Regions from separate parts of the Bradyrhizobium sp. 40 genome, predicted to be linked through region 3. Evidence: predicted binding sites of a transcription regulator. Region 3 holds the regulator's gene; each other region holds the start of a gene.

Region 1 (10,509 bases), 2.8 Mb from region 3:
TTCGCCTCACTGTTTCGTCCCTGCGCCCACAGCAACACCGCCATCAAGCCCTGCGCCCCGATGCGCACCGGTCCACCCGCCACATCCGAAGCGGCGAGCGACATGGCAGTTCGCGCTTCTGTTTCAGCGGCACTGAGGTTCGCTTTTTCAAGGAAGAAGACCGCACGGAACAGATGAGCCCGCGGGTCTTTCGGATAGCGGATGACGATATCTGAAGACCGGCTCGTCATCTCGCCAGCGTTCGGCGGCACTTCCGATGCGCGGATATACTGCACGGCATCAGCCATGTAGGACGAATAATGAGCGGCGGCGAAGCCGGCGCAGATCACAGATCCGACGAATCCTCCGAGCAACACCATGCCGGTGCTCCGCGGCAGGCTGTCATAGGACCAGAAGGCGAGCCACGGCACGATGGCAAGCGCACCGCCGGCCAGCGCACCACCTGCATGGGCAAAATAGTTGACATTGCCGGAGGCTCCAAAGGCAAGCGGCAGCAGAGCGGGAACACCAAAGAAGAGCGACGTCTTCAGTCTCGACATTGTTTGCTCGGCGTCCGCCTCTGACTCGAAGCTCGCGACGAACAGCGCCGCGATGAGCCCGGTAATGGCGCCGGACGCACCGACGCTCACCGTGCCGGGGCCATTGCCCAGAAGCGAGCCGGCCTCCCCGGCCAGTGCACTGGCGACGAAGATCAGCGAAAACCAGCCACGACCGATCAGGCTCTCCAGCCTGACGCCGACGATGAACAGCGCAACGCAGTTGCCTATGAGATGCCCATTGCTGCCATGCAGAAGCGGCGCAAGGCCGATCCGCCACCACTCGTTCCTTCCGACAACCAGATCGTAGCCGGACGCGCCCTGAGCGATCAGCGAACGGACATCGAGTGAACCGTCCGGCCCAATGTCCATGGCGAGACTGCGTTGCAGAGCGTAGATCAGGAGCAGACAGAAAATCAGGCCGATGGTGAGGAAAGGGATATCGGCCAGAAGCTTGTTGTCGCCCAAAAGCGTCCCCTCACCGGGCAGGGGCCGGGGAGCGATCGGTGCGGCGTCGGGTTGAAGCGGTGCGGGTTGAAATGATCCTCTTGGAGAAGGCGCTACGACGCCGCGTCGGCCAAAAGGGTTTGTCGCCATGAAAACATTTCCCGCATTTTCACAGCCTTGAGTTGACGCGAGAGGTATTTTCGACTGGTTACCGCCCGTCCTGCGGACGGCTGAAACCATCCGATTGGTAACTGCCCGGTTTCACGGATCGGACGCCTTCTAACGATCGGCTGATCGTGGAAGTACTGAGTAAGCCCTCTCTAAGCCAAAGCTCCAGCCACGGTGCGAAATGCCATGACCGCGCGATCAATATCCGCATCATCGATATGGCGATGGGTCACGCAGCGCAATCGACGCCTGCCCCAGGGCCTCGCCCTCAGGCCCTCCCTCTCCAGAGCCCCCGACCACGCGGCGCTGTCGCGCCCGGAGAGAGAGACATCGACCTGCACGATATTCGTCTGTGGGATTGTCGCGCTGATCTTTGGATGCATCCCATTCAACGCATCACTCAGGGCTCGCGCACGCCGGTGATCCTGCGCCAGACGCGTCCCCATGACCTGAACCGCCTCCAGGCCGGCCGCGGCCAGGACGCCGATCTGGCGCTGCGTGCCTCCGAGCATGCGGCGAAACCTGCGGCTGCTGTCGATCACCGCGCGTGGCCCGGCGAGCACGGCACCGGCGGGTGCGCTCAGGCCCTTCGACAAACACAGAGAAACCGTGTCGCAATGTCTGGCAATTTCGGCCGGCGCCGTTTCAAGGGCGACGGCGGCGTTGAACAGCCGCGCGCCGTCGAGATGCACCGGGACACCGCGGGCCGAGGCCATGGCGTGCACGGCCTGCATATGATCCAGCGGCAATACGGCGCCGCTCGCGTTGTTGTGCGAGGTTTCCATTGCGACAAGAGCGGTCCCGAGCTTGAGCCCCTCGCCCTGCAGGGCGTCCTCCAGCAAATTCAGATCCATGGCGCCGGCGGTGCCGGCAATGGCGAGGTAGAACTGCCCCGTAAACGTCGCCGCCCCTCGTTCCGAGGTGTACATATGGGCATTCGATTCCAGCACGATCTGTTCGCTGCGCTGCGACTGCGCCAGCGTCGCCAGCAGATTGGCCATGGTGCAGCTCGGCACAAACAGGCCCGCATCCTTGCCCAACGCCGCAGCCGCGACGGCCTCCAGCTCCTGCACCGTGGGGTCACCGTCCAGCCCGTCATCGCCGAGCGGCGCCGAGGCCATGCGGGCATACATCGCCTCGGTCGGCTTGGTGACAGTATCGCTGCGCAGGTCGATGGGTGGCAACCCGGCGCCCGCCGGACTCGTGTCGTGTTGATGTGCCATTGCGAGACCTCTAGAGCGCTTGTCGCATCATTCGTAGACTGCCGGATCGCCGGAATCGGTCGGGTTGGCCAGCGCCCGCTTGAGGGCGGCGCTCATCGGGAATTTCAGGTTGAGGCCATGCGGTGGAATCGGTGAATTGAAATATTTGTCGTAGAGCGCCGCAATCTGCCCGCTCTTCATCAGGTCGATCACGGCATCGTCGACCATCTTCTTGAAAGCAGGATCATCCTTGGGTTGGACGATACCATAGGGCGCCGTCTCGAGGCTCTTGCTACCGATCAGGAAGTCATCCGGCGTTCTGGACGAGGCGACCGTGGCATAGGCAAGACCGTCATCGTTGGCGGTGCCGGCCACTCGGCCCGTCGATACCAACAAGAAGGTCTCGGCGGTGTCCTTGGCCGGCACCACCGTGATGCCGAGATTTTCCCTGGCATTGATCAGCGTAATCACCTTAAAGGTCTGGCCGCCGGCTTGGGCGGCGATGGCCTTGCCGCGAAACGAAGCCGGGTCGTTGACATCGACCCGGCCATCCTTGCGCGCGACGAGGACGACCTGCGCAACGAAGGTGGTGGGAGCAAAGGCAACGAGTTTATGCCGCTCGACATTATTGGTCGTGTTGCCGCATTCGAGATCGATCGTGCCGTTGGCGAGCAGCTGAATACGTGTCGCCGAGGTTATGGGGTTGTAGCGAACCTCGAGCTTGGGAAGCTTGAGGGCCGTCTTGATCGCCTGCACCACCTGTTCACAGATTTCCACGGTGTAACCGATCGGCTTCTGGTTGCCGTCGAGATAGGCGAAGGGCACCGAGGTCTCGGGGTACCCCAATGTGATCGAGCCGCTCTCACGGATCTTGTCCAGCCTGCCCGCGCCCTGGGCCATGGCCTCGCTGGAAAGAAAAACACCAGCGACGGTCGCCGCGGCCAGTGCCTTGATCATCGTCGCTTTCATATATCCCCTCTTGTCGCAAATGCCGGTGACGCCGTCCACGGTGGGTGAGCAAACCCAGGACAGCTCCGTGCAAACAGCTCCGTGCAAACAGCTCCGTGCAAACAGCTCCGTGCTCTGGACTATCGTCCAAAAGCCCGATCTGATGAAATTCCAGTTTCATACTCTCCTATACGGATTTGATATGGCCACCAGACGCATGGGCCTGAAGCATGTGGAGGCTTTTCGGGCGGTCTTCGTGACGGGATCGATGACGCAGGCGGCTCAGCGCATGCATACCTCGCAGCCCCAGATCAGCCGCCTGATCGGACAGCTGGAAGCGATCACACAATTCCCGCTGTTCGACCGCAGTGGCGGCCGCCTCCGCCCGACGGTAGACGGATCGCGCTTTTTCCAGGAGGTCGAGAAGACTTTCATCGGCCTGGCGGGACTGGAGGCCAGCGCAGCCAGCATCCGCTCGTTCGGTATGGGTCGGTTAAGTGTTGCGGCGATGCCGCGCCTGGCCGGCGGCCTGCTGACACGCATCGCGGCACGCTTCAAGGCGGACTATCCGCATGTGATGATCTCGATCCGATCCGGCACGGCGAGCGCCGTGCACGACTGGGTCAGTTCCGGGCTTTGCGACACCGGATTGGCAATGCTCTACGGCGAGGTTGCGGGGGTGCATGTCGAGCCGGTGCTCAAGACGCGTTGCGTCGCGATCATGCCGAAGACGCATCGTCTTGCACAGAAGAAGACGCTGCGCCCTGCCGATTTCGCCGACGAGGCCTTCATTTCCTTCGCCACGGGGAGTCCACTCTACGATCGCATCGATACGATCTTCGCGCAGGCGGGCGTCACGCGCCGCATTGTTGCGGAGACCGATCTGGGCGCATCGGTCTGCGCCCTGGTCGCGGCGGGCCTTGGCATCAGCATTATCAACCCGATTGCCGCGCATGACGAAAGCTCTGGCGCGGCTCTGACCACGCGCCCCTTCAACCCGGCCGTCCCCGTTACGATCGCACTGCTCTATCCACCTTATGCCGCTCGCGCCCGGTTGATCGATGCCTTCAGCGAATATGCTCGCAAGGTCATGAGCACGGAATTGGGCTATCTCGAGCGGTAGCGGGTCGATCCGCAGCGAGGCTTGTGCGAGGCTGGCGCCCTCGTAGCTCCGATGGAGCGCAGCGCAATCGCGACAATCCTTCCATGTTAATCTCTTCATGAGATTCGGGTGGAATTGATTCATGAGCGACAGCGTCGGCCAGCGTGCATTTCAAAATTCCCGGCTTCAGAAACGGCAAAAAGCCGACGTAGGGCCGTTGCTCGCGCGCGCCCTCCAGCTGCACAAAGCGGGACTTCTGCGCGAGGCAAAGACGGCCTATCGCGAACTCCTGGAGCTCGCACCCAACCAATTCATCGCGCTTCATTTGTTGGGCGCTTTGGAGGCTGAAGCCAAAAACTATCAGCAAGCGCAAGTTCTGCTGAGCCGAGCGGTGGCCGTGGATCCGCGATCTGCCGAAGCTCATATGAGCCTGGGTGTCGCGCTCAACGGGCTAAAACGTCACAATGAGGCCCGCGAGAGCTATCGAAAAGCCCTCGCCCTCCGACCCAACTACGCCTTGGCCCTGTCCAATCTCGGTAACGCGAGCGCGGCCCTTGAACTTTACCAGGAAGCGCTCGAGAGCTACGACAAGGCGCTCGCAATCGACGGAAAACTTTCCGAAGCCCATAACGGCCGGGGTTGGGCGCTCTGCCGTCTGCGCGCCTATGACGAGGCTGTCGCAAGCTTAAACCGCGCGTTATCGATCAAGCCTGACTATGCCTCGGCGCTGTCGAGCCGCGCCGTTGCCTTGCGGGAGCTTCAGCGATTCGACGAAGCCATGGCGGATTGCAATCGCGCAATCGCCCTGGCACCCGATGACGCGAATGGATGGCTCTGGCGGGCCAGCATCTTGCTCCTGACCCGGCAAGTTGCCGAAGCATTGTCCGATTGCGAGAAGGCTCTCGCGATCGATCCCGGCTTCTCTCAGGCCCACAGCCTGCTCGGCCAATGTCTCGCGGCACTTGGCCGGGTCGACGAAGCGCTCGCCAGTTTCGACAGAGCTCTCGACATCGAGCCGGATCAGAGCACGATCTCCAGCAAGATATTCACCCTCGATTTTATGGCCGACGCCAGCGCTGCGCAGCATCAGCAAGCGCGACGTGTATGGTGGGAGCTGATCGGTGCGAAGATCGCCTCAGGAGCGGCGGGACCGCATGACAACAGCCGCGCTCCGGATCGCCGTCTGGTGCTGGGTTATGTCTCGTCGGATTTCCACGCACATTCGGCGGCGTTCATTTTCAAGCCGGTCCTGCAGCACCATGATCGGGCACAGTTCGAAATCGTGTGCTACGCTTGTTCACCGAAAACGGACGCGACGACCCGCGAATTTCAGGGGATCGCCGATCGCTGGCGCGACGCCTCGCAATGGTCCGACGATCGCCTCGCCGCCCAGATCCGCGCCGATGGTGTCGATATCCTGATCGATCTGTCCGGCCATACCAGCGGAAACCGCCTCGGTGTGTTTGCGCGCAAGCCGGCGCCTGTTCAGGTGCATGGCTGGGGCCACGGCACCGGCACCGGGCTGCCAACGATCGATTATCTGTTCTCGGACCCGGTCGCGATTCCGGTCGCGGTTCGGCATCTGTTTGCGGAGACCATCGTCGACCTGCCGTGCTTTGTGACGCTGGCGCCACTGCCGGCCGGGATTGCGCGGGCGCCGACGCCGGCGATCGCGAACGGCTTCATCACATTCGGTGTCTTCAACCGCATCAGCAAGATTTCGAACGAGGCGGTGGACGTCTGGTCCAGGATTCTCGAGCGGGTGCCGGGTTCGCGACTGCTGATCAAGGATACTGCGCTGGACGCTCAGCTGGTCCGCGACAATCTGCTGGCGCGGTTTGCAGCTGGCCGGTTGCCGTCCGAACGCGTCGACCTGCTCGGAGCCACGTCGCGAGACGAACATCTGGCAGCGTTCAATCGCGTCGATATTGGCCTCGACCCATTCCCGCAGAATGGCGGCGTCAGCACGTGGGAAGCCTTGCAGATGGGCGTGCCGGTAGTGGCGAAGCTCGGTCACAGTCTGCCGAGCCGTGCTGCCGGCTCCATCCTCGCCGCGCTGGGCCTGCCGGACTGGGTCGCGGAAAGCGATGAGGCCTATGTCGAGATCGCAGCGAGCCGTGGGACACAGATCGGCGACCTCGATAAGTTGCGCCGCGAACTGCCCGGACAGATCAGGGCTGCCGCCGCCGGCAACCCCGTCTCATACGCGCAAGCGGTGGACGATGCCTATCGCGCGATGTGGAAACGCTATTGCAACGGTGATGGCTGATCTCCGCTTCACCTACGCCTTCAACTCCACCGTCCTGAACTCCGCCGGCAGGATCACCTCCAGCAGCTCGACGTCGTCCGAATAGTCCAGGATCATGTGCTTGATCTTCGGCGGCTGGGTCCAGGCGCTGCCTTCTTTCATCAGCGTCTCGCCCTCTCCGTCCATATAGGTCTTCACCCAGCCCTTGAGCACGTAGACCATCTGGAATTCGACGTCGTGGAAGTGCAGCTTCGACACCTCGTCCGGATTGCAGGGGCCTTGCAGCCGGATCACGTGCGCTTGCGCCAGCCCGTGGCTCGCAGCGGCGATGCCGAGATCGCGATACTTCGCGTAGGTGCGCAGACCGTCGGCCTTGAAGTCTTCCTCACGGTGATGGCTGATCGCTATGCGCTGCTTGGGCCGCGCCGGTTTCTTGACGGATGACTTGGCCGGAGTCGCGCGAGCTTTCGCCTTCACCGCCTTGCGCGCCGTCGATCGTGCGGCGGGTTTGGCCCCGCTTCGCTTCTTCACCGCCGCCTGCGATGCGCTACGCGATTTTGCTTTCTTGGCCATGGCGGTCTCCCCTGTTGTTACAGGGGAGAGGTTAGCACGGAATGCGAAATCGTAGGATGGGTTAGCGTCAGCGTAACCCACCCTACAGCACCACGCTCGCCTTCAATGCAGCCGGAATACGCCGTCGACCGCGCGCAGCTCGGCCGGCTTGATCAGCTTGGAATGCGCGACCGTGACCGAGAACAGCGGACCGTCGAGCTTCTTCTGCCAGAACGCCAGGAAATCCGTCAGCGCCGGAAATTTCGGAAACATGTCGTAGTTCTGCCAGACATAGGTCTGGAGCAACGAGCGATGATCCGGCATCCGGTAGAGAATTTCGGCTGTCGTCAGCCCGTAACCCAGCACCTGTTTCCGGAAGTCGTCGGAAACAACCCCAACTCGCGAGACCATGCCAACCTCCTTTGCAGGAGCGCATATTCAAGGGGTGGCTTTCCGGTACGCCCTACGAGCCACCCGGTGGAGATGCGCTCACATGAGTGAAATGTGACGCAAACTGACAATCCATCTCAAGCCCAAAAGTTTAACAAGCTGTTGAAATTCAATGCGTTAGCAGCAGATGCGGCTCCGTGCTAATACGGGCGCGGAGCGCGATTAACGATGGAAAGAGATTTTGGCAGGCGGCGCTTCCGAGTGCTATTTTTCTGCTACAAGCCCTTGCTCCCGCCAAAATCCTGCCTTATCTCAGCTGTGCCTGTGCTAGCACTCGCGGGCGCAGACTGCTAACAACCCAAAATTCCCAATTTGTGCAAAAGCTTAGGAGAACTGCATGAAATTCCGTCCGCTTCACGACCGCGTCGTGGTCAAGCGCATCGACGCAGAAGAGAAGACCGCTGGCGGCATCATCATTCCCGACACGGCCAAGGAAAAGCCTTCGCAGGGCGAGATCGTCGCCGTGGGCCCGGGTGGCCGCGACGAAGCAGGCAAGCTGATCCCGATCGACCTGAAGGTCGGCGACCGCGTGCTGTTCGGCAAGTGGTCCGGCACTGAGGTCAAGATCGACAACGTCGATCTGCTGATCATGAAGGAAAGCGACATCATGGGCGTCCTCGACGTCCCCGCTTCCAAGAAGAAGGCGGCCTAAGAGCCCCTCTCTCCCCCAGCTAAACCTCTCAAGGAAAAATTCAGATGGCAGCTAAAGAAGTCAAATTCGGCGTCGATGCACGCGACAAGATGCTTCGCGGCGTCGACATCCTCGCCAACGCGGTGAAGGTCACTCTCGGCCCCAAGGGCCGCAACGTCGTCCTCGACAAGTCGTTCGGCGCTCCCCGCATCACCAAGGACGGCGTCACCGTCGCCAAGGAGATCGAGCTCGACGACAAGTTCGAGAACATGGGCGCGCAAATGGTGCGCGAAGTCGCCTCCAAGTCCGCTGACGCGGCCGGCGACGGCACCACCACCGCCACCGTGCTGGCCCAGGCGATCGTGCGCGAAGGCGCCAAGTCGGTTGCCGCCGGCATGAACCCGATGGACCTCAAGCGCGGTATCGACATGGCGGTGGAAGCCGTGGTCGCCGACCTCGTCAAGAACTCCAAGAAGGTCACCTCGAACGAGGAAATCGCCCAGGTCGGCACCATCTCCGCCAACGGCGACGCCGAAATCGGCAAGTTCCTCTCCGACGCCATGAAGAAGGTCGGCAACGAGGGCGTCATCACGGTCGAGGAAGCCAAGTCGCTCGAGACCGAACTCGACGTCGTCGAAGGCATGCAGTTCGACCGTGGCTACATCTCGCCCTACTTCGTCACCAACGCCGACAAGATGCGCGTTGAATTCGACGACGCCTACATCCTGATCAACGAGAAGAAGCTCTCCAACCTGAACGAACTGCTGCCGCTGCTCGAAGCCGTGGTGCAGACCGGCAAGCCGCTGGTCATCGTCGCCGAAGACGTCGAAGGCGAGGCTTTGGCCACGCTGGTCGTGAACCGTCTGCGCGGTGGTCTGAAGGTCGCGGCCGTCAAGGCTCCGGGCTTCGGCGATCGCCGCAAGGCCATGCTGCAGGACATCGCGGTTCTGACCGGTGGTCAGGCGATCTCTGAAGATCTCGGCATCAAGATGGAGAACGTCACGCTCGCCATGCTCGGTCGCGCCAAGAAGGTGATGATCGACAAGGAGAACACCACGATCGTCAACGGCGCCGGCAAGAAGGCCGACATCGAGGCGCGCGTGTCCCAGATCAAGGCGCAGATCGAGGAAACCACCTCGGACTACGACCGTGAGAAGCTCCAGGAGCGTCTTGCCAAGCTCGCGGGCGGCGTCGCAGTGATCCGCGTCGGCGGCGCGACCGAGGTCGAGGTGAAGGAGCGCAAGGATCGCGTCGATGACGCGATGCATGCGACCCGCGCCGCGGTCGAGGAAGGCATCGTCCCGGGCGGCGGCGTCGCCCTGCTCCGTGCCTCCGAGCAGCTCAAGGGCCTGCGCACCAAGAACGACGACCAGAAGACCGGCGTCGAGATCGTGCGCAAGGCGCTCTCCGCGCCGGCTCGGCAGATCGCGATCAACGCCGGTGAAGACGGCTCCGTGATCGTCGGCAAGATCCTCGAGAACAAGTCGTACGCTTACGGCTTCGACTCGCAGACCGGCGAATACGGCGATCTCGTCAAGAAGGGCATCATCGACCCGACCAAGGTGGTTCGCGCGGCGATCCAGAACGCGGCTTCGGTTGCGGCTCTCCTGATCACCACGGAAGCCATGGTCGCCGAGCTGCCCAAGAAGGGCGGCTCCGGTCCCGCGATGCCCCCGGGCGGCGGCATGGGCGGCATGGATTTCTAAGTCCAGCCATTCCGGCAAACGACAAAATGCGAAACCCCGGCAGCGATGCCGGGGTTTTTGTTTTCTCCGCTCCTCATTCCAGAGCGGCGCGCAGCGCCGGGCCCGGAATGACGGGACGGCCTCACCACACCTTCCCCAGCCGCTCCATGTGTGGTTCGCCCTGCTGGTCGAGCGACCAGAATATCCGCATCACCTTGCCGACCAGATTGTCCATCGGCACGAATCCGATCGACGACATCACGCGGCTGTCGCTCGAGTTGTCTCTGTTATCACCGAGCACGAAGAAATGGCCCTGCGGCACGGTGTAGACGTCGGTGTTGTCGTAGTAGCCGTTGTCGACGCAGTCCTGCGTGACGTAGGACGCGCCGTTCGGCAGCGTCTCGCGCCAGCGCTTGGCCTTCGCACCGTTATCGACGCCGCAGGTGGAGCCGGCAACAACCGCCTTCAGGGCAACGCGCGTCACCGGGCGATCGTTGAGGATGAGCTGGCCCTGCCGCATCTGGATGCGATCACCGGGCA
Region 2 (10,509 bases), 1.0 Mb from region 3:
ACGATCTTCCTCGCCGACGGCAACGTCATGAAGAAGGACGTCAGCTTCGTCGAAGTCTACGGCAAGGTGAACTACACCATCAACGACAGCTTCACGGTCGGCGCGACCGAGTACTACTCGCCGAACTTCCTGAACTCGGGTGCCTGGGGCAACTACGCTTCGTTGACCGCCAAATACACGGCGCCCAGCACGGCCTTTGGTCCCTCCGGCATGGGCATGTACGTGTCGGGTGAGTTCGGCCGGCAGTGGTTCGGTACTTCGGACGCCTTCTACGGCACCGGCGTCGGCACCGTTTTCGCCAACGGCATCCCCTACAAGGATTACAACACTTGGAACATCGGCATCGGCTTCACCTACAAGGTGTTCACGCTGGACCTGCGTTACTCCGACACCGACCTGAACAAGGGTGATTGCAACGCCTTCACCAGCGCCTTCAACGCCACCGGCACCACCAACGTCACCGCGATCAATCCGGGCGGCGCTGGCTCCAACTGGTGCGGCGCGGCCGGCATTGCCAAGCTGTCGTTCGACCTGACGGCGATGAGCAACCTGAAGTAAGCTTCTTCCCGAAGCGACTTGATGAGGGCGGCAGGGCAAGCCTGCCGCCCTTTTGCTTTTGGGCGCAGGCCGGGGCGCCTGCATAGTTGGAGACGCCCGCCTCCGGCGGGCTCCTCACCATGAGGGGGCACGGATTTCACCGCGAGGACAGACCTCATCCTGAGGGCCCGCCAAAGGCGGGCGTGTCGAAGAATGGCCGCAACGAAGGGCCATAGCCTCAGGGTTGGTCGGACCGTCTCAGCGTGCCGCGCTCGGCTCCTTCTCGACCGGCACACCACCGTCACCGAGGACGTGGATCGCGCCGTGCTTCACCATCGTCACCTTGCGGGTATGGAAGGCTTCCAGCGTCGAGCGGTGGCCAATCGAGACGAGGGTGGCCTGTGGCAGCTTCTCCGCCAGCAACCGGTACAGGCGGGCCTCGGACGGTTCGTCGAGCGAGGCCGTGGCCTCGTCCAGGAACAGATAGTCCGGCGCGTGCAGCAGCGCGCGGGCGAGCCCGAGGCGCTGCTGCTCGCCCAGCGACAGCATCCGGTTCCAATGACCGTCCTCCTCAAGCCGCTCGGCGAGGTCGGGCAGCCCGACCGCGATCAGCGCGTCCCTGACGCGTGAGGTTTCGAACGCGCCCGGCGCGGCCGGGTAGACCACCGCGTCGCGCAGCACGCCGACCGGGAAATAGGGGCGCTGGGGCAGCATCATCAGCTTCGCCTTTTCCGGCACGAAGATGCTGCCGGTGCCGAACGGCCAGATGCCGGCGATGGCCCGGAACAGCGTCGACTTGCCGGAGCCCGACGGTCCGGTCACCAGCACGCGCTCCGGCGTCTGGACGGAGAACGCGTCGGCGGCGACCAGCGGCGTGCCGCTCGGCAGGTTCACGCAGAGCTGTTCGAGAGAGATATTGCGATTGCCGCCGGCGGCCTTGAGGGCAATCGCAGGCTCGTGCGGCGGCAGGTGCGCGGCCGCATCGACCGACATCTCGAAGCCGTCGAGGCGGGCGACGATCGAGCGCCATTCCGCCAGCGATCGGTACGCCGTGACGAAGAACGACAATGCGCCCTGTACGCTGGAGAAGGCGGACGCGGTTTGCATCATGTCGCCAAGCTGGATCTTCTTGGCGAAGAAGGCCGGCGCCACCAGCACGTAGGGAAAGATCACGGCGGCCTGCTGATAGCTCGCGGTGAACGCGGTGAGGCGCTTGGTGCGGCTCATGATGGCGTACCAATTGCCGATCACGAAGCCGAAGCGCTCCAGCAGCCGGCCGCGCTCGGCGCCTTCGCCCTTGAGCAGCGCGATCTGCTCGGAATTTTCGCGGACACGGACGAGATTGAAGCGGAAGTCGGCTTCATAGCGCTGCTGCTCGAAATTGAGATTGACCAGCGGGGCGCCGATCCAGTGCGTCAGCGCCGTGCCGAAGATCGCGTAGACCAGCGCGCCCCAGCACAGATAGCCGGGGATCATGAGATCGGCGCCGAACAGGTGCAACGGCGCGGCGTTGGAAAGCCCCCAAAGGATGATCACGAACGAGAACAGCGTCACGATCGACGAGAGCAGGCCGAGACCGATGGTCAGGGTCTGCTCGACGAAATTCTTGACGTCCTCGGTGATGCGCTGGTCCGGGTTGTCGGCCGCATCGCCCTTGAGCTGCATGCGGTAGTGGGTGGCGCCTTGCAGCCATTCGCCCAGATAGTGCCGGGTCAGCCATTGCCGCCAGCGGATCTGAAGCCACTGGTTCAGATACAGCTTGTAGACGGCCAGCGCGATGAAGGCGGAGGCGAGGCCGATGAAGATCCAGATCTCCCTGACGAAACTATCCCAGTCACTTGCCTGCAGTGAGCTGTAGAACCGGTTCTGCCATTGATTGACCAGGACGTCGATCGCGACCAGCGCCAGCTCCATCGCGATGACAGCGGCGAGCAGGCCGCGGCCGGCCCATTTGTCCTCCGACCGGAAATACGGGGCGGCGATTCGCCAGACGATCGCGAGCGTGGCGCTGATGTTCTTCACAGAGCTCTGTCTCCTGAGGGGATGTGCACAACTGCCCGGGGCCAAAGACTTGGGACGATGGCGAAAATCGGCGCGCTTAGACTAAAGTCGCAAGTCCTGCAATTTGCGTTGGCTTGTCGCAGCTTGCAACCCTAGCATGGGGCGCATCGGCGCGGGGTGGGGGCCTTCGGGATTTCGCGAGCTTGTGAGCGGACGGGAACCGCTGCATTCGCGAGGAATTCGCGTCCAGCTCGGGGGTTATCGCTTCCAGCGTCAAGCAGGATCGGCTGTCCACGCGGGCCGCCTGCAGCACACATGCGTGGGGGAGGAAGATCATGTGGAATCAAGTTTATGACCCGTTGCACAGCCCTGTGCTGTCGACGATCGCGGCGGCAGTCCCTGTCGTCACATTGCTGGTCCTGATCGCGAGCGGCCGCGTCCAGGCTCATATCGCGGCGGTCATCGCCGTGATCGTGGCCAATTTGATCACGATCTTCGTCTTCACCATGCCGGCCAACATGTCGATCCGCGCTTCGGTGCTGGGCATCGTCACCGGTTTCTTTCCGATCGGCTGGATCGTTCTCAACGTCATCTTCCTTTACCAGGTGACGGTGACCACTGGACGCTTCGAATTGCTCAAGCGCGCGGTCGGCGGCGTCACCGAGGACCGGCGGCTGCAATTGCTGCTGATCGCGTTCTCGTTCGGCGCCTTCTTCGAGGGTGCTTCGGGCTTCGGCACGCCGGTCGCGATCACCGGTGCCGTCCTGATCGGCCTCGGCTTCTCGCCGCTCGCGGCCTCCGGCCTGTCGCTGATCGCCAACACAGCACCGGTCGCCTTTGGCGCGCTGGGTACGCCGATCCAGGGCCTCGCTTCGGTCACCGGGCTCGATCCCTACATCCTCGGCGCGATGGTCGGACGGCAGTTGCCGATCTTCTCGCTGATCGTGCCGTTCTGGGTGGTGTGGGCGTTCGCGGGCTGGAAGGGCATGAAGGACGTCTGGCCAGCGATTCTCGTCACCGGCGTGTCGTTCGCAGTCCCGCAATTCGTGATCTCGAACTTCGTCAACCCCTGGATCGTCGACATCGGTGCGTCGCTGATCTCGATGGGCGCGCTGATCCTGTTCCTGAAGGTGTGGCAGCCCAGGCAGCTCTGGCTGTCGCCGGCGCTGCGCAGCCGTGATGAATCGACCTCCACCATGGCGGCCGCAAAACCGCTCGACAAGACGCCGCTCACGCAGAGCGAGATGTTCAGCGCGCTGCTGCCTTGGATCATCGTCTGTATCGTGATGCTGATCTGGGGCAACGGTGCCTTCAAGACCTGGGCGAACTCGATCTTCACCTGGAACTACCCCGTTCCCGAGCTGCATCAGATGATCAACAAGATGCCGCCGGTCGCACCAGGGCCGACGAAAGAGAGTGCGGTGTTCGGCTTCACCTATCTCTCGTTCACCGGCACAGGCATGCTGATTGCCGCGATCATCTCCGGCTTCCTGATGGGCGTCGGACCCGGCAAGCTCGTGATTCAGTACGGCCGCACCATCCGGCTGTGCGCGATCTCGCTGATCACGATCTCGGCGATGCTCGCGATCGGCACGCTGACGCGGCTCTCCGGCGTGGACGCGACGCTCGGCCTCGCCTTTGCTGCAACCGGCGTGCTCTATCCCTTCTTCGGCACGCTGCTCGGCTGGTTGGGCGTGGCGCTGACGGGATCGGATACCGCCTCCAACGTGCTGTTCGGAAATCTTCAGAAGATCACCTCCGAGCAGCTTGGCCTGTCGCCGATCCTGATGGCCGCGGCGAACTCGTCCGGCGGCGTGATGGGCAAGATGATCGACGCCCAGTCGATCGTGGTCGCGTCCACTGCGACGAATTGGTACGGGCACGAAGGCACGATCCTGCGCTTCGTGTTCTGGCACTCGATCGTGCTGGCCTCGTTGGTCGGCGTGTTCGTGACGTTGCAGGCCTATGTCTGGCCGTTCACGGCGATGGTGCTGAAGTAGCAGGTCACAATTCGCTTCGAAGCAAATCCCCGCGGATTCGTCCCCGCGGGGATTTTTGCGTCGCGTATGCGCGAACCTTCTCAACGGCGCCGCCGTCTTATAGAAGGTGCCGCAAATCAGGTCGGTCGAGAGGTTTCATGGTTTCGTTCAGGCAGACGGTGTGTGCGGCGGTTGCAATGCTCGCGATGTCCACGCTCGCGCGTGCGGAGGACGGTTTTCCGTTCGGCACCGAGATGACGCTGGAGGCGCTGCCGCAGCCGGGCTCGAAGCGGATTCCGAACATCGAGATCGGCGACAATGGCGAGGTCGTGCTGGAGCTCTGGTGCAAGGGCGGCAAGGGCCAGTTCTCGGTCGCCGGCAACACCGTGATCTTCGTCCCCGGCCAGATCCAGGACCGCTCCTGCCCGCCCGCAAGGGCCCAGGCCGACGACGATCTCGTTGCAGCGCTGGGCAGCGTCGAGACCTGGAAGCGCCAGGGCGACGTGCTGACGCTCGTCGGCCCCAAGCCGCTGCGCTTTCGGGTCAACGGAAATTAGCCACCGCTGTCATTCCCCGCGAAAGCGGGGAATCCAGTACGCCGCGGCCTATCGATTCAACCACGGCCGTCTCGGAGTACTGGATCGCCCGCCTTCGCGGGCGATGACTGACAGGGGGTGTCTGCGTCTACTTCCACACCGACTTGTCGGCGTCCCATCGCTGGCCCTTCAGCTCCTTGGCGAGCGCCTCGACCGAACCGTTGTCGTCGGGCTGATCGCCTTCCTCGTCGGCCGTCGCTTCGTCTGAGAGATTGAGCTTGGCGCCGCTGCTCTCGTCGGTGGTCGTGGTCGCTGGACTCCCGACCCAGAGCATGAGCTTGTCGGTCGTGCCCGGCTTGTCGGGCGAGACGAGACCCGCAACCTCGATCGTGTCGGTGAGCTCGAGCGCGGGAAAGTCCTGGTTCGGCCGCTTGAACACCAGCTTGAGCTTGCCGGTCGCCGGGTTGAAGCTTTGCGAGACCGGCTTTGCCGCGAGCGTCCTGCTCAGCACGCCAGCCACCGCGGCCGCGAGCTTGTCGCGGTTGATCTTGTCGCCCTCGCGCCAGTCGGCGGCGGCAATGCGGATGGTGCGGTCCATCTCGGTCATGCCCGCGGTCCAGCCCGCGGCGGTGACGCCGGGCGTCGCCTTGAATTTTGCCAGCAGCGCACCGGCGCGCTCCGGATCGACCGACATGTTGATGGTCTGCTCGCCCGCGCGCAACGCGTCGCAGCCGACGGTGAGGCTCGCCAGCGTCACCTCGACGTCCTGGCCCTTCAGGCTCTTCAGGAACTCGGTCGCGGCATCCAGCTTGACCTTGACCGCGATCGCTTCCGGCGAGACGTCGGTGAAATCCTTCGGCTGCGGCGTGATACCGTCGTCGGAGGTCTGGTTGTCGAGGAATTCCTTCTCGCTGAGATCGGAATTGTCGGGCGAGGTGACCTCGGTCACGGCCTGGCCAATGCTGATCTGGCCGCGGAATTCGAACGTGTCTCCGGCCTGTTTGCGCAGCAGCTTGACGGTGACCGGCGCCTTCGCGCCGAGGCTCTGCGTCGTACCCGTCAGGTTCTGGCCCGCGACCTGGAGATTGACGACGAAGCGGTCCTTGCGGTCGGAATTCTTCGCGACGGGATAGCAGACGTCGAGCACGGCTGCGGTGACGGTCTTGCCCTGGCGTGTCTCCTTCAGGATCACGTCGGCATTGCCATCCATCAGCCCGTCGATCGAGGTGAAATAGCGCGTCTCGACGCCGCCGGGCGCCGTGGCCTTCGGCGCCAGCTTCATCTGGGCGGATGCGACCTCAGGCGAACCTGCAAGCAGAGCCGCCAGAACGGCCGTGGAGCAAAACACAAGCGCGCGCATCGACGAAATCCCCGGGGCAATGGGGCATGATCCGGAAAGTGTGAAGTGGTTTTCCGTTGAGATCAGGCCCAAACAATTCGAATCGGGCGTCACCGTAGTGGGTTTTGGCCGCCGGTTGAATTGGAAAGCACGGGCCATGATTGCCAAAAAAGAAGGCCGCCCGGAGGCGGCCTTCGCAACACTGTGGGCTAAGGATCGGTCTTAGAAGCCGCCCATGCCGCCACCGGCCGGCATGCCGGGCGCGGCGTCCTTCTTCGGCGACTCGGCGACCATGGCCTCGGTGGTCACCAGCAGGCCGGCGATCGAGGCGGCGTCCTGGAGCGCGGTGCGCACCACCTTGGCGGGGTCGATGATGCCCTTCTCGACCATGTCGACATACTCCTCGGTCTGGGCGTCGAAGCCGAAGGTCTCGGACTTGTTCTCCAGGATCTTGCCGACGACGATCGAGCCTTCCACGCCCGCGTTCTCGGAGATCTGGCGGATCGGGGCTTCCAGCGCCTTCAGCACGATGTTGATGCCGGCCTGGACGTCGGCATTGGCGTTGGTGAGACGGCCAACCGCCTTCTTGGCGCGGAGCAGCGCGACGCCGCCGCCGGGAACGATGCCCTCCTGCACCGCGGCGCGGGTGGCGTTGAGCGCGTCCTCGACGCGGTCCTTCTTCTCCTTGACCTCGATCTCGGTGGCACCGCCGACGCGGATCACCGCGACGCCGCCTGCGAGCTTAGCGAGGCGCTCCTGGAGCTTCTCACGGTCGTAATCCGAGGTGGTTTCCTCGATCTGGGCCTTGATCTGGCCGACGCGGGCCTCGATCTCCGGCTTCTTGCCGGCGCCCTTGACGATCGTGGTGTTCTCCTTGTCGATCACCACCTTGCCCGCGCGCCCAAGCATCTTCACCGTGACGTTTTCGAGCTTCATGCCGAGGTCTTCGGAGATCAGTTGGCCACCGGTGAGGATCGCGAGGTCCTCGAGCATGGCCTTGCGGCGGTCGCCGAAGCCCGGCGCCTTGACGGCGGCGACCTTCAGGCCGCCACGGAGGCGGTTGACGACCAGGGTAGCCAGAGCCTCGCCCTCGACGTCCTCGGCGATGATGACGAGCGGCTTGCCAGACTGCACCACGGCTTCCAGCACCGGCAGCATCGCCTGCAGGCCGGACAGCTTCTTCTCGTGCAGGAGGATGTAGGCATCCTCGAGCTCGGCGGTCATCTTCTCGGGGTTGGTGACGAAGTAGGGTGACAGATAGCCGCGGTCGAACTTCATGCCCTCGACGATGTCCACCTCGGTGTCGAGCGACTTGTTCTCCTCGACGGTGATGACGCCCTCGTTGCCGACCTTCTGCATCGCCTGCGCGATCATCTTGCCGATGGCGGCATCGCCGTTGGCCGAGATGGTGCCGACCTGGGCGACCTCGGAGGAGGCGGCGACCGGCTTGGCGCGCTTCTCGATGTCCTTGACGACGGCGGCGACCGCGATGTCGATGCCGCGCTTGAGGTCCATCGGGTTCATGCCGGCGGCAACCGACTTGGCGCCTTCGCGCACGATGGACTGGGCCAGCACGGTCGCGGTGGTGGTGCCGTCGCCGGCGAGGTCGTTGGTCTTGGAGGCGACCTCACGCACCATCTGGGCGCCCATGTTCTCGAACTTGTCCTCGAGCTCGATCTCCTTGGCGACGGTGACGCCGTCCTTGGTGATGCGGGGCGCGCCGAACGACTTCTCGATGAGCACGTTGCGGCCCTTCGGGCCGAGCGTCACCTTGACGGCATTGGCGAGAATGTCGACGCCGCGCAGCATGCGATCGCGCGCGTCTCCGGAAAACTTGACGTCTTTGGCAGCCATGGTCTGCAATTCCTCTTCTTTTTTCGTGATGTGTCTTGCTTATTGGGTCGCCTCATTCCCGGGGTCCGCGATCGAACCCGGCGGAATGATGCATGCCCGGATCGAGTGACCCGGGCATGCATTCAGCGGCCGTTCAGGCGTCTGGCCTTAGGCCATCACACCCATGATGTCCGACTCCTTCATGATCAGGAGCTCATCGTTGTCGATCTTGACCTCGGTGCCCGACCACTTGCCAAACAGCACACGGTCGCCGACCTTGAGGTCGATCGGGATCAGCTTGCCGGCCTCGTCGCGGCCACCGGGGCCGACGGCGACGACTTCGCCCTGGGACGGCTTTTCCTTGGCCGTGTCCGGAATGATGATGCCGCCCTTGGTCTTTGACTCGGCGTCGATACGTTTGACCACGACACGGTCATGCAGCGGACGAAATTTGGATTTAGTCATGACGTTTCCCTTTGGAGGCTCGCTTCGGAAGGAGTGAAAGTGGGCGGGCGGCGCTGCCGTCCACCCTTCTTGAGGATCGATCGGCGCGCGTTAGCAATCCATCTTTCAGAGTGCTAATGGTCCGCCCGGGAATATGGCTTGGCCGCGATCCTGTCAAGCAAAGGTGGTTAAGCGATTGGTGAGACGGATATAGGATGGTGACATTGGAAACTTGTTCGGGGCGCCGGCGTATTAAAGGACGTCATTGCTCCGGCAGCGGTTTTGCGCTTGGCTGCGGAAGGGGTGCGGCCATGGTTTTGTCCGGGGGAATGCCATGATCAGTTCAGCTCACGCGCGCACGGTCGCCAATCTGGCGGCGGCTTCTTGCCTGGCGCTGCTGCTTGGCGCCTGCGGCGGCGGCATGAGCCTGCCGTCCTTTTCTTCCTCCTCACCGCCCCCCGAGGCCGAGCCCGGCACCGGTCCGGAAATGCCCGCCTCGATCCGCGCCGACGAGATCGTCGGGCGCTGGGGCCTCGCCTCGTTCCAGAACCCGGCCGACCGCGCCCGCACCGAGGCTGCCGCCCGGGCTCAATGCAAAAATCCTTATGTGATCACCGCCGGCTCCTCCGGCGGCGTGATCATGCATCTGGCGGACCAGGCAACACCGCAGGAGCTGCGGCTGAAGGGTTCGCCCAGCGGCAAGAACTATATCGGGCCGGCGGGTCCGACGCCCGGCGAGCAGGACCGCGAGATCGTCTCCTTCGACGGCCGCGTCCTCATCACCCGCTTCATCGACAAGGACGCTGCCACCCGCTACGGCAACATGGTCTACGTCCGCTGCGCGCCGAGGGCGTAGTCGCGGCGCCGGCCTAGCCACTCGTCATTGCGAGGAGCGAAGCGACGAAGCAACCAGGCTGCCTCCGCGGACACAGTCTGGATTGCTTCGCTTCGCTCGCAATGACGTCCAAAACAAAAAACGCCGGCTTGCGCCGGCGTTTTGTTTTTCCGTAGTGTCGCGTCCGCTCAGTCGAACAGCGCGTCGATGTCGTCCTGCGAGGCGTGGCCGACGTCGCCGGCGAGCTTCGGGCCGTTGAGAAGCTTGTCGTCATCGCTGCGGGTGTCGACCTGCGGCACGACGTGGGACTTGATCGCGTCGACGCCGCCCCAGATCTCCATCATGGAATTGATGTGCTGCTCGATGAACTTCATCGTGCTCATGACCTTGCTGATGCGCTGGCCGGTCAGGTCCTGGAAGTTGCAGGCTTCGAAAATCGAGATGACGCGTTCCTGGATATCGTCGGCCAGCCGCTTCTGCTGATCGGCCGATTGCACCTTGGCCATCGCGCTGGCCGCCTGGTCGATCGACTCGGCGGCTTCGAGGATCTGCTGGGTCGCCTGTTCGGTGCCGCCGACGACCGCGCCGAGCTCGCCATTGACCTTGGCCATTTCGCCGCCGTCGAAGCTCTTGCCGTGCAGTGTCGCGATCTCGCGCTTGGTGCGGTCGATGGCGTCGTGGATGAGGTCGAGCTCGACCTTCAGCTTCTCGCACTGCTCGATCTGCGCCCGGTAAGTATCGAGCATGGTACGGGCTTCGGAGAGCTCGTGGGCAGTGGAGGCGTCGATCGCCGCCATGGCGGCGCTGCCGGACAAGGGCGCGGTGCCCTTCGCCATCTGTGCACGGATCGCACGCAACTCGGCCATGATCTCGCTATGCATCGGCGCAGCCTCCTCAATCATTTCGGGGCTGGGCATCTCGCCGACAATAGCCTCCTCGACACGAAAACGTTTGCGGTGAATAGCCATCAAGAACTCCCCCCACCTCACTCACGCGTCTTTGTAG
Region 3 (10,509 bases):
CCAGCACGTGGGTGTCGCCGAATTTCACCAGGCACGAGCCTTCCGCATATTTGACCACGCCGCGCTCCAGCGTCACGGGGCGCAATTCGTCGGGCGCACGGCGGCTTGGCCGCATGGGAATCCTCCAAAACTCTCGGAAAAGGGCTGTTGGCGGTGCTTGTAGGTGGGGTGAGGGTGGGCGGCAAGGGGGAAGATCGAGGCCTTATTGATCCCCGATTTTCAATCCGCGAGCGCGACGCTTGTCAGAAGCCTCCCGGATAGACAAATTACATGCAGCCGAGAGGAGTTACCGTCTGTGGCCCATCACGATCCGATCCATCTGATCGCGCCGCGCGCGGGCCTCGCCCAGCTCAACGAGCGTTCCCGCGACATCTTTCGTCAAATCGTCGAAAGCTACCTCGCGACTGGGGAGCCGGTGGGCTCGCGCAATATTTCTCGCCTGATCGCCATGCCGCTGTCGCCCGCTTCAGTCCGCAACGTCATGGCCGACCTGGAACAGCTCGGCCTGATCTACGCCCCGCACACCTCCGCCGGCCGGCTGCCGACGGAACTCGGCCTGCGCTTCTTCGTCGATGCCCTGATGCAGGTCGGCGACCTCAATGACAGTGAACGGCAGGCGATCCAGAGCCAGTTGACCTCCGTCGGCCACGCGCAATCGGTGGAGGCTGCGCTCGAGGAGGCATTGACGCGGCTCTCCGGCCTGACCCGCGCTGCCGCGGTCGTGCTGACGCCGAAATCCAATGCGCGGCTGAAACATATCGAATTCGTCCGCTTGGAACCGGAAAAGGCATTGGTGATCCTGGTCGGCGAGGACGGGCAGGTCGAAAACCGCGTCTTGACGCTGCCGCCGGGAGTTCCATCCTCGGCGTTGACCGAAGCCGGCAACTTCCTCAATGCGCGGATCCGGGGCCGGACCCTGGCCGAGGCGCGGCTGGAGCTCGAGACCGCGCTCGGAGAGGCGCGCACCGAGCTCGATCAGCTGACGCATAAGGTGATCTCGGCCGGGATTGCCAGCTGGTCGGGCGGCGAGAACGAGGATCGGCAGCTCATCGTCCGCGGCCACGCCAATCTGCTCGAAGATTTGCATGCGCTGGAGGATCTCGAGCGCGTTCGCCTGCTGTTCGACGATCTCGAGACCAAGCGCGGGGTCATCGATCTGCTCGGGCGGGCCGAGACCGCGGAAGGCGTGCGGATCTTCATCGGCAGTGAGAACAAGCTGTTCTCGCTGTCGGGCTCGTCCACCATCATCTCGCCCTATCGGGACGCTGCCGGCCATATCGTCGGTGTTTTGGGCGTGATCGGGCCGACGCGGCTGAATTATGCCCGCGTGATCCCGACCGTGGACTACGCTGCCCGCATCGTCAGCCGGCTCCTGGGGGGCTGACCGGCGTCTCCCCCGATCACGGGCGCTTGATTTTCGGCGCCCGAAGCACGATATCCGGGCCAGAAACCCCCTGAGATGAATGCGAAAAGAGAGCCGATGACCGATCGAGACCGGCAACCCGAAGACACGAGTGCTGCGGCCGGCGAGCCCGTGGTGTCAAAACCCTACATCATGCCCGACGATCCCGAGCCGGGCTCGGTCGAGCTTCTGCAGAAGGAAGTCGCCGAGGCGCGCGACCGCATGCTGCGGACGCTGGCCGAGATGGAGAATCTGCGCAAACGCACTGCCAAGGAGGTCGCTGACTCCAAGCTCTACGGCGTCACGGGCTTTGCCCGCGACGTGCTCGACATCGCCGACAACCTCCAGCGCGCGCTCGATGCCGTTCCGGCCGAGGCCCGTGCGGCGGCCGATGCAGGCCTCGCCTCGCTGATCGAGGGCGTCGAACTGACCGAGCGCTCGCTGCTCAGCGCGCTGGAAAAACACGGCGTGAAGAAGTTCGACCCCCTGGGCCAGAAGTTCGACCCGAACTTCCAGCAGGCGATGTTCGAGGTGCCCGATGCATCGGTGCCCGCGGGCACCGTCGTGCAGGTCATGCAGGCCGGCTACACCATCGGCGAGCGCGTGCTGCGTCCTGCCTTGGTCGGTGTCGCCAAGGGCGGCGCCAAGGCCGCGCCCGCCAACAGCAACGAGCCGAACGGCGCGGCGAACTGATCGATCCTCATGCTGAGGAGGCGCGCTAAGAAGCGCGCTCCTCAGGATGAGGGTCTTGCAGTTCGGTCGCGCCTCTTACGCGCTCGCCGCGATATCCGCGGACTGAATCCGCTTCACGCCGGCCTTGGCCATATCGGCCCAGGCTTTTGCGAGCGAACCCTGATTGTCGATGCCGCGGCAGGCGTCTTCCACCACATAGACCTCGAAGCCCGCCTTGCGCGCGTCGAGCGCGGTCCAGGCCACGCAGAAATCCGTCGCCAGCCCCGCGACGAAGACGCGCTTGATCTTGCGCCCCTTCAGATAGCCGGCAAGGCCGGTCGAGGTCTTGCCATCGGCTTCGAGGAAGGCCGAATAGCTGTCCACGTCCTTGTGAAAACCCTTGCGGATGATGAGCTCGGCGTGCGGGATCGCAAGGTCTTTCGACAGCGCGGCGCCGTCGGTGCCCTGCACGCAATGGTCGGGCCACAGCACCTGCTTGCCGTAGGGAAGATCGACGGTCTCGAACGGCTTCTTGCCGGCGTGGACTGATGCGAAGGAAACATGGCCTTGCGTGTGCCAGTCTTGCGTCATCACCACGTTCGAAAACGCTTTCGAGATCTTGTTGATGACCGGCGCCACCTGCTCGCCTTCCTTCACGGCAAGGCTGCCGCCGGGCAGGAAGCAATTCTGCACGTCGATCACGAGCAGCGCGGATGCATCGTCCGGCTTGATCGATGTGGCCGCCAGAATCGCGGTTGGCGCGAGCGCCACGAGCGCGCTCGTCCCGAGCGCCGCCAAGACTTGTCGCCGATCCAGCATCATTCGCCTCCTCAAGGATGAACTCAACGGAAGGGGAGCCTAGTTCCGTTCGTATACGAACAGAAGCCCGAAAATGCAGCCGGCTTTGGTGAGTCGTTGGGCTGCTGACCGGATATCTTCGCCGGGACGACGATGAGTGTCGGGCTAGCCCTTCGGCTGGATGCCGTCGCGGACCGCGCGGAAGCGGGTGAAGGCGGCCGGCCATTGCTCGCGCGGGGCGCTGGCGATGATGCGCAGCGAGGCGCCGCCGCTGCTGAAGCGGATCCACTGCACCACGGTCACCGGCGTCTTGTCCTTGCCGCTGACGCCGTCGATCCGGGTCTCGAAACCCTGCTGGCCGCTGATGCGGATCGGCTCGGACATGGTGACGCGCGACTCGCGCACGCCGGGAATCTGGAGCGCCGCCTCCTGGGCGAAGCGGGCGCGGTCGTCGGCGGCTTGCGGGGTGGCGCCAATCACGCCGAGGATGATGAACGGCTTCGATTCATAGCCGGAGCTCTCGTCGCCGTCGGCCAGGATGATGCTCGAGCCCGGCGCCAGCGTGCGAACGTCCTTGAAGTCGGCGAGATCGGTGATCTTGAACGGCATCAGCGCGATCTGCTCTTCGGCCGAGACCTGCTTGCGGGTGACGACGCTCGCAAACATCTGCCGCACCGCCTCGTCGGTGTAGATTTTGATCGCATTCTCCGGAATCTGCACCGCGACATAGCCGGAGAAGCCGGCCCCCGGCACGATCATCGAATAGCGCCGCACCGGGGTCTCGCCGGCCTTGCCGCTCTCGGTCGTGAAATAGGCAAGACCCGCGGGCGTCTCGATCTTGTCCTGCTTGACGCCGTTGGCTCCGGCTGGATTGGAGTTGAAGGCGCTCACGACCTCGCCATAGGCCGCCGGCGGCAGTTCTGTGATCAGCACCTTGACGTTGCCGTCCTCGCTCTCGAAGCCGGGAAAGGTCTTGGCCGTGTTGAGACCGACCAATGGCACCATGCCGAGGCGCAAGCCGGGTGGGAAAACGGCGTCGGCAGCCAGAGCCGGAAGCGCAGAGGCAACGAGGAGGGCGAGCGCAGCAAGGGGGCGGATCAGCTTCATGGGCACTCTGATTGGTTCACATTGAGGCCGTTCGATGGTCGGTCACCGGGCCGCTTTGTCGCGCGACGCAGCCAGATGACGAGCCCGCTCGGCCGCCCGCCTTTTAGCGGGTTTGGTCTTGCCGCAACAGGGCAGGGCGGAACGCGGTAACGGATGCCGGCCGATCGCGGGACCTGTTAATAATTCCTCACCCGCAAGGCGGGTTCAGCCCGGATATGATCTTCCAAAACCCAATGTTTTCACGGCCGAAACTTGCGTTCGGTCCTTGCGGGCCCCTCCCCCCCTCCTATATGAGCGTCAACCATCGCAATATCGCGAATGTTTGATCTTAGGGGGTTTCGGTTCGGGTGCCTTCTGGGCCCAGCCAACCTGCCGCAAAAACAAGGATACAGGACCATGGGAAAGGTCATCGGGATCGACCTCGGCACCACGAATTCGTGCGTCGCCGTAATGGATGGCAAGAACGCCAAAGTCATCGAGAATTCCGAAGGCATGCGCACGACGCCTTCGATCGTCGCCGTGACGGACGACGGTGAGCGCCTCGTCGGCCAGCCTGCCAAGCGCCAGGCCGTCACCAATCCAGAGCGTACGTTCTTCGCAGTGAAGCGCCTGATCGGCCGCCGCTACGACGACCCGATGGTCGAGAAGGACAAGAAGCTCGTTCCGTACAAGATCGTGAAGGCTTCCAACGGCGACGCCTGGGTCGAGGCCGACGGCCAGACCTACTCGCCCTCGCAGGTATCGGCGTTCATCTTGCAGAAGATGAAGGAGACCGCGGAAGCCCATCTGGGCCAGAAGGTCGACCAGGCCGTCATCACCGTGCCCGCCTACTTCAACGACGCCCAGCGCCAGGCGACCAAGGACGCCGGCAAGATCGCGGGCCTTGAAGTGCTGCGCATCATCAACGAGCCGACCGCGGCCGCGCTCGCCTATGGCCTCGACAAGACCAAGACCGGCACGATCGCCGTGTACGATCTCGGCGGCGGCACGTTCGATATCTCGATTCTCGAAATCGGCGACGGCGTGTTCGAGGTGAAGTCGACCAACGGCGACACCTTCCTCGGCGGCGAAGACTTCGACATGCGCCTGGTCGGCTATCTGGCCGACGAATTCCAGAAGGAGCAGGGCATCAACCTGCGCAACGACAAGCTCGCGTTGCAGCGCCTGAAGGAAGCTGCTGAAAAGGCCAAGATCGAGCTGTCGTCGACGACGCAGACCGAGATCAACCTGCCCTTCATCACCGCGGACCAGACCGGCCCGAAGCATCTGACGATGAAACTCACCCGCGCCAAGTTCGAAGCGCTGGTCGATGACCTCGTCCAGAAGACCGTCGAGCCCTGCCGCAAGGCGCTGAAGGATGCCGGCCTCACTGCCGCCGAGATCGGCGAAGTGGTGCTGGTCGGCGGCATGTCGCGCATGCCGAAGGTCCAGGAAGTCGTGAAGCAGCTGTTCGGCAAGGAGCCGCACAAGGGCGTCAACCCGGACGAAGTCGTGGCGATCGGCGCCGCGATCCAGGCCGGCGTGCTTCAGGGCGACGTCAAGGACGTGCTGCTGCTCGACGTGACCCCGCTGTCGCTGGGCATCGAGACGCTGGGCGGCGTGTTCACCCGCATCATCGACCGCAACACCACGATCCCGACCAAGAAGAGCCAGGTGTTCTCGACCGCCGAGGACAGCCAGAACGCGGTCACCATCCGCGTCTTCCAGGGCGAGCGTGAAATGGCGGCCGACAACAAGATGCTCGGCCAGTTCGACCTGATGGGCATTCCGCCGGCTCCGCGCGGCATGCCGCAGATTGAGGTGACCTTCGACATCGACGCCAACGGCATCGTCAACGTCTCGGCCAAGGACAAGGCCACGTCCAAGGAGCAGCAGATCCGCATCCAGGCCTCCGGCGGCCTGTCGGAAGCCGACATCGAGAAGATGGTCAAGGACGCCGAGGCCAATGCCGAGGCGGACAAGAAGCGCCGCGAGGCCGTGACTGCCAAGAACGACGCGGATGGACTGGTGCATTCGACCGAGAAGGCACTGGCCGAGCACGGTTCGAAGGTCGCAGAGACCGAGCGCCGCGCGATTGAGGATGCGGTCAGCGACCTCAAGGAAGCGCTGAAGGGCGACGATGCCGAATCCATCAAGGCCAAGACCCAAACGCTGGCCCAGGCGTCGATGAAGCTCGGCGAGGCCATGTACAAGCAGCAGGCCGAGGCCGACGCCAAGAAGGATGCGGCCAAGGACGACGTCGTCGACGCGGAGTTCACCGAAGTCGACGACGACAAGAACAACAAGAAGTCCGCCTGAACCCCGCGAGGGTGATGATGCGGACGGCTTGGACCCCACACGCGCCAACGGCCTCCTCCCTCGCGGGGGAGGCCATCGTGTCGGGCTCGACGGGGCAAGGCCTTGCTAAAATCGGCCCCGTTACGATCGATCAATTCCCAGCCGTTATTCTGAACACTGCCGTGCAATCCTCTGCCGCGAAGCGGAAGGCTGCCTATATCGTTGCATGGCGACGTTGCTTCGCTCCGACTTGATTCGCGATCGGATAGACTGAGCTCATCATGTCCACGTCCACCAAGCGCTGCTATTACGAAACCCTCGAAGTCGAACGCGATGCCGACGATTCCGTCCTGAAATCGTCGTTCCGCAAGCTGGCGATGAAGTTTCACCCCGACCGCAATCCCGGGGACGACACCAGCGAAGTCAAGTTCAAGGAAATCAACGAGGCCTACGAGGTCCTGAAAGACAAGGACAAGCGCGCCGCCTATGACCGTTTCGGTCATGCCGCCTTCGAGCAGGGCGGCGGCGGTGGCGGCCCCGGTTTCGGCGCGGGCTTCGCCTCCTCCTTTTCCGATATTTTCGAAGATTTGTTCGGCATGGCCGGACAGCGCGGCGGCCGTGGCGGCCGCGAGCGCGGCGCCGACCTGCGCTACAACATGGAAATCACGCTCGAGGAAGCTTTTGGCGGCAAGACCGCGCAGATCGAGATCCCGGTCTCGGTCACCTGCGAAGCCTGCTCGGGTATCGGGGCCAAGGCCGGCACCAAGCCGAAGACCTGCTCGACCTGCGGCGGCGCCGGACGCGTACGGCAGTCGCAGGGCTTCTTCACGCTGGAGCGCACCTGCCCGGGCTGCCAGGGGCGCGGCCAGATGATCGAAGACGCCTGCCCGTCCTGCTCGGGTCAGGGGCGTGTCACCCGCGAGCGGAATCTGTCGGTCAACATTCCCCCTGGAGTCGAGGATGGCACCAGGATCAGGCTCGCCGGAGAGGGCGAGGCCGGGGTCCGCGGCGGCCCGCCCGGCGACCTCTACATCTTCCTGTCGCTGGCCCAGCACCAGTTCTTCCAGCGCGACGGCGCCGATCTGCACTGTCGTGTGCCGATCTCGATGGTGACGGCGGCGCTTGGCGGCGAATTCGAGGTGCCGACCATCGAGAAGGGCAAGACCAAGGTGAAGGTCCCCGCGGGGACCCAGTCCAGCCGCCGATTCCGCATCGCATCAAAAGGCATGCCGGTGCTGCGCTCGCGCCAGATGGGCGACATGTATGTTCAGGTCGTGGTCGAGACGCCGCAAAATCTCACCAAGAAGCAGCAGGAATTGCTGGCCGAGTTCGAAAAACTCTCCTCCGGCAACACCCAGCCGGAATCCGAGGGTTTCTTCACCAAGGTCAAGGATTTCTTCGGTAATCGCGCGAGTTGACGCGTCTTGACCGTGCCGCCTTCGGCCTATACGTCTTTATGACCATTTTCTGACACGCCGCGGTCACGCGGTCCCGGCCGGTCCCGACATGCCATTGCCATCGTCCGCGCGTGCGTTGAAGAAGCCCCGTCTCGATGACGAGGTGCGTTTTCTCCGGTCATGGATTGAAAAGCCCCTCCACATGGGCGCGGTGATGCCGTCGGGCAAGCTGCTGGCCCGGACCATGGCCCACTACGTCGACGTCAATTCGGACGCACCGGTGGTCGAGCTCGGGCCCGGCACCGGCGCCATCACCTCGGCCCTGGTCGAGCGCGGCGTCGACCAGAAGCGCCTCGTCCTCGTCGAATACAATCCAGGCTTCTGCGCCCTGCTGCGCGACCGCTATCCGCAGGCCAAAGTGGTGCAGGGTGATGCCTATCGCCTGCGCGACACGCTCTGGAACGTGCTGAGCGCGCCGGCCTCCGCGGTCGTCTCTGGCCTGCCGCTGGTCACAAAACCGATGCTGACGCGGCTGCGGCTCATTCGCGACGCCTTCACGGCGCTGGCGCCCGGTGCGCCCTTCGTCCAGTTCACCTATGCGGTGGTGCCGCCGATTCCGAAATCGCTGCCCGGCGTGTCCACAGAGGCCTCGGAACGGATCTGGATGAACCTTCCGCCGGCCCGCGTCTGGGTGTATCGCAAGGACTAATTCCGCCGGCATTCCTGTTTGCGTGGCGGGCTCGTTTCGCCGAACGCATGGAAGCGGATGTCCGCACCGAAAATCCTGATCATTCCCGGCTCACTGCGGACCGGCTCGCATAATGCGAAGCTGGCAGCGGTCGCCGCCTATGCATTTGACCAAGCCGGCGTTGACGTCACCCGCATCTCGCTCGCCGATTTTCCGCTGCCGATCTATGACGGCGATCTGCAGGCCAAGTCGGGTGTGCCCAAGCACGCGATCAATCTCAAGCGCATGATCGGCGCGCATCATGGCGTGCTGATCGTCTCGCCCGAATACAATGCCTCGGTGCCGCCGCTGCTGAAGAACGCGATCGACTGGGTCAGCCGCGTGCATGAGCTGCACGAGCCGCGTGGCGAGGTGTTCCGCAACCGTGTCTTCGCACTCGCCGGCGCCTCGCAGAGCCGGCTTGGCGCGGCTCGCGCGCTGCAGGCGCTGCGGCTGATCCTGACCTCCTGCCACGCCAATGTGATTGCCAGCCAGCTCACGCTCGCCTTTGCCGACCAGGCCTATGACGATATGGACAGGCTGAAGCACGAGGGCGATATCGCCGCGTTGAAGGAACTGGTGCGGCAGTTGATCGACATTTCCCAACGCATGATGTGAGGTGACATGACGCCAGCCGAGATTGCCCCGAAAGACCGCCTGATCGTCGCGCTCGATCTGCCCGGCGTTGATGCCGCGGAAGCGATGGTCAACCGGCTCGGCGACAGCGTCACCTTCTACAAGATCGGCTATCGGCTGGCTTATGCCGGCGGCTTGCCGCTGGTCGGCAAGCTCGCCGACAAGGGCAAGAAGGTCTTTCTCGATCTCAAGCTGCACGACATCGGCAACACCGTGGCGCAGGGCGTCTACAGCATCACAAGGCTCGGCGCGACCTTCCTCACGGTCCACGCTTATCCGCAGACCATGAAGGGTGCCGTCGAAGGCCGCGGCAACTCGAACCTGAAGATCCTCGCCGTCACTGTTCTGACGTCCTACAACGAGGACGACCTGCACGCGGCAGGCTTCCGGCTCGGCGTCTCTGAGCTCGTCGAAGCGCGCGCGCAGCAGGCGCAGGTGCTCGGCATCGACGGGCTGGTATCGTCGCCCGAGGAAGTCGGAGCCTTGCGCAAGATCGTCGGCCACCAGATGCGCCTCGTCACCCCCGGCATCCGGCCGGCCGGCGCGGCGAGCGGCGACCAGAAACGCATCATGACGCCGGGCCGCGCGATTGCGGCCGGCGCGGACCACCTCGTCGTCGGTCGGCCGGTGGTGGAAGCCACGGACCCCAAGGCGATTGCCGAGGCCATCCAGGCCGAGATCGCGCAAGCGCTCGGCTAATCAACAACACAGGGAGAAGAACAATGGCAAAAGGCTACTGGATCGGACGCGTCGATGTGAGCAGCGACGAGGGCTACAAGCCCTATGCCGTCGCCAATGGTCCGATCTTCAAGAAATGGGGTGGCCGCTTCGTCGTTCGCGCCGGCAAGTTCACCACCGTCGAAGGCGCCAGCCGCACCCGCAACGTCTTGATCGAATTCCCGGACTACGAAACCGCGATCGCCTGCTACAACTCGCCGGAATACCAAGCCAACATCAAGGTGCGCCAGCCGCACTCCGTCGCCGACCTCATCATCATCGAGGGCTATGACGGCCCGCAGCCGTCAGACGGCTGAGGCGCGCTCAGCTCCGTCATGGCCGGGCCTGACCCGGCCATCCACGTCTTCGGTCTCATATACGTGGCCGTTCGTGGATGCCCGGGACAAGCCCGGGCATGACGGTGGCGTTTGCCCCTCGGTTGCCGGAACTGCCTCCCCCCGCTACAACGACCGTGAGAGGATCGCACCATGTCCGACATGCGCTTGATTGTTGCTGGAGCCGGCGGCCGGATGGGCCGGGCGCTGACGCGGGCGATTGCCGAAAGCAAAGGCGCGGTGCTGGCCGGCGCGCTGGAGGCACCGGGCTCGGAGCTGCTCGGCAAGGATGCCGGCGTGCTCGCAGGCCTGCCGGCCAACGGCATCAAACTCTCGGGCGATCTCTGGGCGTTGTCAAAGGACGCCGACGGCATTCTGGATTTCACCGTGCCCGCGGCGACCTTGGCCAATGTCGCGATCGCCGCCGAGCGCGGCCTCGTG

The links. The regulator HrcA, encoded in region 3, represses chaperone genes, less so after heat shock. The targets are predictions, from matches to a motif close to GTTAGCACTCNCNNNNNGNGAGTGCTAAC.
Region 1: IVB40_RS13345 (co-chaperone GroES) is a predicted target of HrcA. The motif match lies at 7,920-7,948, and genes of this name have one in related genera.
Region 2: IVB40_RS30610 (co-chaperone GroES) is a predicted target of HrcA. The motif match lies at 8,780-8,808, and genes of this name have one in related genera.

Annotation. Positions count from the first base shown of each region.
Region 1 covers NZ_CP064688.1:2,788,330-2,798,838, reverse strand. The annotation lists gene IVB40_RS13380 (rhomboid family intramembrane serine protease) at 1-1,004, opposite strand, end outside; gene IVB40_RS13375 (GntG family PLP-dependent aldolase) at 1,304-2,374, opposite strand; gene IVB40_RS13370 (amino acid ABC transporter substrate-binding protein) at 2,402-3,361, opposite strand; gene IVB40_RS13365 (LysR substrate-binding domain-containing protein) at 3,465-4,424, shown strand; gene IVB40_RS13360 (tetratricopeptide repeat protein) at 4,546-6,672, shown strand; gene IVB40_RS13355 (cupin domain-containing protein) at 6,685-7,224, opposite strand; gene IVB40_RS13350 (usg protein) at 7,327-7,614, opposite strand; gene IVB40_RS13345 (co-chaperone GroES) at 7,991-8,305, shown strand; gene groL (chaperonin GroEL) at 8,350-9,990, shown strand; gene lepB (signal peptidase I) at 10,112-10,509, opposite strand, start outside.
Region 2 covers NZ_CP064688.1:6,380,676-6,391,184, reverse strand. The annotation lists gene IVB40_RS30640 (TorF family putative porin) at 1-558, shown strand, start outside; gene IVB40_RS30635 (ABC transporter ATP-binding protein/permease) at 796-2,559, opposite strand; gene IVB40_RS30630 (L-lactate permease) at 2,874-4,538, shown strand; gene IVB40_RS30625 (META domain-containing protein) at 4,676-5,074, shown strand; gene IVB40_RS30620 (hypothetical protein) at 5,202-6,413, opposite strand; gene groL (chaperonin GroEL) at 6,615-8,246, opposite strand; gene IVB40_RS30610 (co-chaperone GroES) at 8,394-8,690, opposite strand; gene IVB40_RS30605 (hypothetical protein) at 9,004-9,525, shown strand; gene IVB40_RS30600 (protein phosphatase CheZ) at 9,693-10,472, opposite strand.
Region 3 covers NZ_CP064688.1:7,417,912-7,428,420, reverse strand. The annotation lists gene rph (ribonuclease PH) at 1-115, opposite strand, end outside; gene hrcA (heat-inducible transcriptional repressor HrcA) at 296-1,384, shown strand; gene grpE (nucleotide exchange factor GrpE) at 1,481-2,095, shown strand; gene pncA (bifunctional nicotinamidase/pyrazinamidase) at 2,171-2,893, opposite strand; gene IVB40_RS35455 (hypothetical protein) at 3,038-3,979, opposite strand; gene dnaK (molecular chaperone DnaK) at 4,376-6,277, shown strand; gene dnaJ (molecular chaperone DnaJ) at 6,538-7,674, shown strand; gene IVB40_RS35440 (rRNA adenine N-6-methyltransferase family protein) at 7,763-8,362, shown strand; gene IVB40_RS35435 (NAD(P)H-dependent oxidoreductase) at 8,420-8,998, shown strand; gene pyrF (orotidine-5'-phosphate decarboxylase) at 9,005-9,715, shown strand; gene IVB40_RS35425 (DUF1330 domain-containing protein) at 9,739-10,050, shown strand; gene dapB (4-hydroxy-tetrahydrodipicolinate reductase) at 10,222-10,509, shown strand, end outside.